Regions from separate parts of the Citrobacter sp. U14242 genome, predicted to be linked through region 2. Evidence: predicted binding sites of a transcription regulator. Region 2 holds the regulator's gene; the other holds the start of a gene.
What was found. The regulator PhoB, encoded in region 2, activates phosphate uptake and scavenging genes when phosphate is short. The targets are predictions, from matches to a motif close to CTGTCATAAAACTGNCNNAT.
Positions count from the first base shown of each region.

Region 1: pstS (phosphate ABC transporter substrate-binding protein PstS) is a predicted target of PhoB. The motif match lies at 1,940-1,959, and genes of this name have one in related genera.

Region 1 is NZ_JBKGLW010000002.1:446,321-450,538, forward strand. It holds gene pstC (phosphate ABC transporter permease PstC) at 1-618, opposite strand, end outside; gene pstS (phosphate ABC transporter substrate-binding protein PstS) at 811-1,851, opposite strand; gene glmS (glutamine--fructose-6-phosphate transaminase (isomerizing)) at 2,186-4,015, opposite strand.
Region 2 is NZ_JBKGLW010000003.1:285,302-289,519, forward strand. It holds gene phoR (phosphate regulon sensor histidine kinase PhoR) at 55-1,350, opposite strand; gene phoB (phosphate response regulator transcription factor PhoB) at 1,401-2,090, opposite strand; gene sbcD (exonuclease subunit SbcD) at 2,281-3,483, shown strand; gene sbcC (exonuclease subunit SbcC) at 3,480-4,218, shown strand, end outside.

The DNA of each region.
Region 1 (4,218 bases), on a different contig from region 2:
ACCGTAAGCGGACTCTTTCATCAGTACCGGCGTTTGCTCGAACACATCACGCATAACCGCTGCAATGTACGGGATGATCATGATGGCGAGGATCACACCAGCAGCCAGAATACCGATACCAAATGCCGGGCCAGCAAACAGTGCGCCAACAAACGGAATGTTGGAAAGAATATTACCGACCGGCTCCTGGAAATAAGTCGCAAACAGCGGGGCAAAGATAAACAGGCCCCACATGCCGTAAACGATACTCGGGATCGCTGCCAGCAGTTCAATAGCGATACCCAGCGGGCGTCTAAGCCAGCCAGGTGCAAGTTCCGTCAGGAACAAAGCTATGCCGAAACTCACCGGAACGGCGATCAGCAGTGCAATAAGAGAGGTGACCAGCGTACCGTAAATCGGTACCAGTGCGCCGTAGATATCATTTGGCGCATCCCAGTCTTTGGTCCAAAGGAATGAGAAACCAAATTTCTGGATGCTTGGCCAGGAGGAGATGATCAGAGAGACAATAATGCCACCCAACATCAATAGCACAATCAGCGCAGCCAGTTTTACCAGCGCGCTGAATATCATGTCACCCTTTTTACCCGGAGGGTTAAAAGCAGGCTTGGTTGCAGCCATAAATCACTCTTTAAGTTTGGGCCAGGAAGCACGCATTTTATCGTGCTTCCCGGCTAACGTAATGCCATACCCTAAATATTTCGAGTTGCAGCAAGGCGGCAAGCTTGTGAATACCCAGGAGCATAGATTCACTATGTGACTGGGGTGAACAAGCACAGCCAACACAGCTGCGGCTCGAAGTATGACGGGTATTTAGTACAGCGCTTTACCGCTGCTGTCTTTTACGTTGGTCTTCCATGCAGCACGAATCTGCTCAACCACGCTGTCCGGCAAGCTGGCGTAATCCAGGTCATTAGCCTGTTTGCCGCCATTTTTATATGCCCAGTCAAAGAATTTCAGTACTTCAACGCCTTGCTCTGGTTTCTTCTGCTCTTTATGCACCAGGATGAAGGTGGTGGAAGTGATTGGCCACGCATTGTCACCTTTCTGGTTAGTCAGATCCTGAGCGAAGGTTTTGCTCCAGTCAGCGCCTTTAGCTGCATTGGCAAAGTTTTCTTCTGTCGGGCTTACCGGTTTGCCATCAGCAGAAACCAGTTTGGTGTATGCCAGGTTGTTCTGCTTAGCATAAGCGTACTCAACGTAGCCGATAGAGCCTGGCAGACGCTGTACGAACGCAGCGATACCGTCATTACCTTTACCGCCCAGACCGGTCGGCCAGTTCACCGTAGAGCCTGCGCCAATTTTAGATTTCCACTCTTCGTTCACTTTCGCCAGGTAGTTGGTGAAGACGAAAGAGGTACCGGAACCATCTGCACGACGCACAACGGCGATGTTCTGAGAAGGCAGCTTCAGACCCGGGTTCAGTTTGGTGATGGCTTCATCATCCCACTTCTTAATTTTGCCGAGGTAGATATCGCCCAGGGTTTTACCGTCAAGCACCAGCTCACCGGACTTCAGGCCAGGGATATTCACCGCCAGCACCACACCACCGATCACTGTCGGGAACTGGAACAGGCCTTCCTGAGCCAGCTTCTCGTCAGATAACGGCGCATCAGATGCACCGAAATCAACAGTATTTGCGGTAATTTGTTTTACACCACCGGAGGAGCCGATACCCTGGTAGTTTACTTTGCTACCGGTCTCTTTCTGATAAGTATCAGCCCATTTGGCATACACTGGCGCAGGAAAAGTTGCACCAGCACCTGTCAGGCTCGCTGCAGCAAAGGCAGAGAACGCGCTCATAGATAAGGTCGCGGCGACAACAGTTGCGACAGTGGTACGCATAACTTTCATAATGTCTCCTGCACGGTTTTCGTAAATTGTTGTTTGAGTTGCTACTGTGAGCAAAATAGGACAAACAGGTGACAGTTAAATGTACGAAATATGACAGTTTTATGACAATGAAAAATAATATGCGAGAAACAATTAAAAACAGTACAAAAACAGCAAGTTAATCGATTATATGACCATCATATTTCGGTAAAATTTTCTTTTTATGACACAGAAAACAGTAGCTGAAGATGACGGTTTGTCACATAAAACAGGCGGGATGATTGATTAAAAACAGAACAAGTTTAAAAAAATGCCCCGCTTTGAGCAGGGCATTTTCAGTTCAGCGAGGTATCGCTTATTCCACGGTAACCGACTTCGCCAGGTTACGCGGCTGGTCCACGTCAGTACCTTTAATCAGCGCCACGTGATACGCCAGCAATTGCAGCGGAACGGTATAGAAGATCGGTGCTATCACCTCTTCCACATGCGGCATCTCGATGATGTGCATATTTTCATTACTGATAAATCCTGCATCCTGATCGGCAAAGACGTACAACTGGCCGCCACGGGCACGCACTTCTTCAATGTTGGATTTCAGTTTTTCCAGCAACTCGTTGTTCGGTGCAACCACGATAACCGGCATATCCGCGTCAATCAGCGCCAGCGGGCCGTGCTTCAGCTCACCAGCGGCATACGCTTCTGCGTGAATATAAGAAATCTCTTTCAGCTTCAGGGCGCCTTCCAGCGCAATGGGGTACTGATCGCCACGACCAAGGAACAGTGCATGGTGTTTGTCAGAGAAGTCTTCCGCCAGTGCGGCAATACGCTTGTCCTGTGACAGCATCTGCTCAATACGGCTCGGCAGCGCCTGTAACCCGTGAACAACCTCTTGTTCAATAGACGCATCCAGACCTTTCAGACGAGACAGCTTCGCCACCAGCATTAACAGAACCGTCAGCTGGGTGGTAAATGCTTTCGTGGAGGCCACGCCGATTTCGGTCCCGGCATTTGTCATTATCGCCAGGTCAGATTCACGTACCAGAGAAGAGCCAGGAACGTTACAGATTGCCAGCGAACCCAGATAGCCCAGCTCCTTAGATAAGCGCAGACCCGCCAGGGTATCCGCCGTTTCACCGGATTGGGACAGGGTAATCATCAAACTGTTACGACGCACAGCGGATTTGCGATAACGGAACTCAGAAGCAATTTCCACATCACAGGAAATGCCGGCCAGCGACTCAAACCAGTAGCGGGATACCATGCCTGAGTTGTATGACGTACCGCAGGCAATAATCTGGATATGCTCAACCTGCGACAGCAACGCGTTGGCGTTAGGGCCAAGCTCACTTAAATCCACTTCGCCATGACTGATACGCCCGGTCAGCGTATTTTTAATCGCATTCGGTTGCTCATAGATCTCTTTCTGCATGTAGTGGCGATAAATACCTTTTTCGCCCGCGTCATATTGCAGATTGGATTCAATATCCTGACGTTTTACTTCCGCGCCAGTCTTGTCAAAAATAGAAACTGAACGACGCGTTACTTCGGCGATATCGCCTTCTTCCAGGAAGATAAAACGACGGGTAACCGGCAGCAGCGCCAGCTGGTCGGAAGCGATAAAGTTTTCACCCATGCCCAGACCGATAACCAGCGGGCTACCAGAACGAGCCGCCAGCAGTGTTTCAGGATTACGGGTATCCATGATCACTGTACCGTATGCACCACGGAGTTGCGGAATAGTACGCAGTACCGCTTCACGCAGCGTCCCTCCCTGTTCCAGCTCCCAGTGCACCAGGTGAGCAATCACTTCGGTATCCGTTTCAGATACGAAGGTGTAACCACGCGCTTTCAACATTTCACGCAGCGGTTCATGGTTTTCGATGATGCCGTTATGCACCACCACAATGTGTTCAGAAACATGCGGATGCGCGTTTGCTTCTGAAGGTTCGCCATGAGTTGCCCAGCGGGTGTGAGCGATACCCGTACCACCGTGTAACGGATGTTCTTCCGCAGCGGCAGTCAGCATCTGCACTTTACCCAGTCGACGCAGACGGGTCATGTTACCTTCAGCATCAACAACAGCCAGGCCGGCTGAGTCATAACCACGATATTCCAGACGACGTAAACCTTCGAGAAGGATTTCAGCTACATCACGCTGCGCGATAGCGCCAACAATTCCACACATATTTTTTGATTCCGAATTTAGGCATTATGCCTGTCGTTGTCGGTCAACCTGTTTCCCCTTCGTCTTTCACTCCGTAGCTGCGTTGGCTACACCTGCTCACTACGGTCACTTACTTTAGTAAGCTCCCGTAGACTCCCAAGTTTGCCGCCTTGCTACAGCGCGAAATACTTTGGGTAATACCCGTATTCCGGGCGCCCCGAGCC
Region 2 (4,218 bases):
ACAAAAAAAGCCAGCTTGCGCTGGCTTTTGGAAAGATAAGCTTACGAATACGTTTCAACCGTTATTTTTGGCAATTAAACGTTCCGCAAGCACAAAACTAAAACGTGTTCCTTTGCCTGGGGTACTGTCTATATTCAAACGGCTGTCGTGATGATGCAGAGCATGCTTCACAATCGCCAGTCCTAATCCGCTCCCCCCCGTTTGTCGGGATCGCGCTTTATCTACACGATAAAAACGCTCAGTCAGACGTGGAATATGCTCAGCAGCAATACCCGGACCGTTATCTTCCACGCTAAACTCCGCTCCCGACGCCACATGCTGCCAGCGTACGGTAATATGCGTTCCCGCAGGCGTGTGATTCACCGCGTTATACACGAGGTTTGAGATTGCGCTACGCAGTTGTTCTTCGTTGCCCCGCACGTTCAGTTGGCTATCAACATCAAAAGTAAACGTGTGTTTATGCTGGCTCAGCGTTTGTGCTTCGTGTTCAACCACGCGCAGCATCATCGGTACATCCACCTTTTCATTGAGCATCATCGTCGGTGCAGCTTCAATTTTCGACAGTGTCAGCAACTGCTTCACCAGCCCTTCCATACGGTAGGTTTGCTCACGCATGGTATGCAGCGCTTTTTCTCGCGTCGTCCCTTCCAGCGGATGCTCCTGCATCATCTCCAGATAACCTTGCAGCACCGTCAGCGGTGTGCGCAGCTCATGGCTGGCGTTGGCGAAAAAGTTACGCCGGGAACCTTCCAGTTGGTGCATCTGCGTAACATCACGCGCCACCATCAGCAATTGCTTATCGGTGTAGGGCATTACACGAATTTCCAGATGCCGTCCGGTATTGAGAACCAAGTTGATCGGCCGACTAAAATCGCGCGTTTTCAGGTATAAAGTGAATTCCGGGTAGCGCAGCAGGTTAAGAATGTTTTGCCCGCTATCATCCGGCCAGCGTAACCCTAAAACCTGCTGTGCCAGTCCGTTACACCAGAAAATCCCGCCTTCTTCAGTGGTCAGCACCACTGCGTCGGGCAGTGATTCGGCACCGCTGCGAAAACGTTTAATGAGGTTACCCAATTCGCGACGGCGCTTTTTGTTACGCAACTGCATTTGATGCAGGCCGTAGAGCAGTGGCTCCCAACTGCCACGCCCCGGTGGAGGCGTCATACTCCTGTCGACCCACAGCCACCAGGACAACCGCAATAAATTCCAGAAATGCCAAATAAGCAGACCCGTTACCGACGCCAGTAAAAACCAGGGTAGATAACCAAAAAAAGCGCTAAGGATAAAAGCCGGTATGCAGCAGAGGATCAGCTCCAGTACCAGCCTTTTCCATGACAATCGTTCAAGCAAACGTCACACTCCATTTACAGCCTAATCCCTCAGGCTCTTATTACCTGCAGTCAGAAGCGAGTCGAAAAGCGATATCCCGTCCCGCGTACCGTCTGCACCATACGATCATGCCCACTATGCTCCAGCGCTTTACGCAATCGACGAATATGTACATCGACCGTCCGGTCCTCTACATATACGTTGGTTCCCCACACATGATTGAGTAATTGCTCGCGGCTGTAGACACGCTCAGGATGGGTCATAAAGAAATGGAGCAATTTGAATTCGGTAGGTCCCATATCCAGCGGGTCCTCACCGGTCATCACACGGTGCGAGGTAGGGTCAAGACTCAGCCCCTGCATCTCGATAACCTCTTCCACCGCCATGGGGGAAATACGTCGTAATACGGCTTTAATACGCGCCACCAGCTCCTTCGGAGAGAACGGCTTAGTAATATAGTCATCCGCGCCGGTTTCCAGTCCCCGCACACGGTCTTCTTCTTCACCGCGCGCCGTCAGCATCATCACGGGGATATCCCGCGTCATCGCTTCACGCTTGAGGTGTTTAATAAACTGTAGACCCGAGCCGCCGGGAAGCATCCAGTCAAGCAGGACAAGATCCGGCCAGGGTTCATTAAGTTGGTTCACAGCACTGTCATAGTCTTCGGCTTCTACGGGTTGAAAACCGTTTTGCTCGAGCACGAAGCAGACCATTTCACGAATTGGAGCTTCATCTTCTACGACCAGAATACGTCTCGCCATGATTTGCCCTGTTTATAATTAAATCGTTTGCCATCAATACCGTGGCATTATGCGTCACTTTTATGACAGATTTATGAAAAGATAGTCCAGGTTTAACGCAGCCAGGCGAATTATGACAGCCCGGAAACAAGATATTACCGCCCTTGCAAGGTTATAATCTCCGCCATCGTTTTTTTGTCATGGAACTCTTATGCGCATCCTCCACACGTCTGACTGGCATCTGGGCCAAAATTTCTACAGCAAGAGCCGCGCCGCTGAACACCAGGCCTTTCTCGACTGGCTGCTGGAAACGGCACAATCCCATCAGGTGGATGCCATTATTGTGGCAGGCGATATTTTTGATACCGGTTCACCGCCAAGCTACGCCCGCGAGCTCTATAACCGTTTTGTTGTCAATCTACAGCAAACAGGCTGTCATCTGGTCGTGCTGGCAGGAAACCATGACTCCGTTGCCACACTCAATGAATCCCGCGATATTCTGGCGTTCCTCAACACCACCGTCGTGGCCAGCGCGGGCCATGCACCGCAAGTGCTACTTCAACGCGACGGCATGCCGGGCGCGATCCTCTGTCCGGTTCCTTTTTTACGCCCACGTGACATCATTACCAGCCAGGCGGGGCTAACCGGTCACGAAAAACAGCAGCATGTATTAGGTGCAATCACCGACTATTACCAACAGCAATATCAGGACGCCTGCGCGCTGCGTGGCGACCAGAATCTGCCGATTATTGCGACAGGACATCTGACCACCGTCGGTGCCAGTAAAAGTGACGCCGTACGTGATATTTATATTGGGACGCTGGATGCTTTTCCGGCACAAAATTTCCCACCAGCGGATTACATCGCGCTGGGACATATTCACCGGGCACAGGTCATCGGCGGTACAGAACATATTCGCTATTGCGGCTCCCCAATTGCACTCAGTTTTGACGAGTGCGGCAAAAGCAAATGCGTCCACCTGGTGAGCTTTGAAAACGGTAAGCTGAGCGCCGTTGAAAACCTCATCGTGCCAGTAACCCAACAGCTTGCCGTGTTGAAAGGCGATATAGCGACGATTAGCGCACAGCTGGAACAATGGCGTGACACGCAACAGGAACCGCCGGTGTGGTTAGATATAGAAATCGCAACCGATGACTATCTGCACGATATGCAGCGCAAAATCCAGGCCCTGACCGAGGATTTACCGGTAGAAGTCTTATTGGTGCGTCGTAGCCGTGAACAACGCGAGCGCATCATGGCCAATGAACGACGTGAAACGTTGAGTGAATTGAGCGTGACAGAGGTATTTGACCGCCGTCTGGCGCTGGAAGAACTCGACGATCCACAGCGTGAGCGCCTGAATCACCTGTTTAACACGACCTTACACACGCTCGCCGGGGAGACCGAAGCATGAAAATTCTCAGCCTGCGTCTGAAAAACCTCAACTCCCTGAAAGGGGAATGGAAAGTTGATTTCACGGCAGAGCCTTTTGCCAGCAACGGGCTGTTTGCCATCACCGGTCCAACCGGTGCCGGGAAGACCACCCTGCTGGACGCCATTTGCCTCGCGCTGTACCACGAAACACCACGACTCAATACCGTATCGCAGTCGCAAAATGACCTGATGACCCGCGACACGGCGGAATGTCTGGCCGAAGTTGAATTCGAGGTCAGAGGCGAAGCCTATCGCGCATTCTGGAGTCAGAACCGCGCGCGCAATCAACCAGAAGGTAACCTGCAGGTTCCGCGTGTCGAACTGGCTCGCTGCGCCGATGGCAAAATCCTCGCCGATAAAGTTAAAGACAAGCTGGAAATCACTGCCGAACTTACCGGGCTGGACTACGGACGCTTTACCCGTTCTATGCTGCTGTCTCAGGGGCAGTTCGCTGCTTTTCTCAATGCCAAACCGAAAGAACGCGCCGAGCTATTGGAAGAACTGACGGGGACCGAGATTTATGGACAAATCTCCGCCATGGTGTTCGAAAAACATAAAGCGGCGCGCACTGCGCTGGAAAAGCTACAGGCGCAGGCCAGCGGTGTTGCCCTGCTCGCCGCAGAGCAGGTGCAGTCACTGACAGAAAGTTTGCAGGTACTTACTGACGAAGAGAAACAGCATCTTACCCGTCAGCACATCCAGCAACAGCATCTTA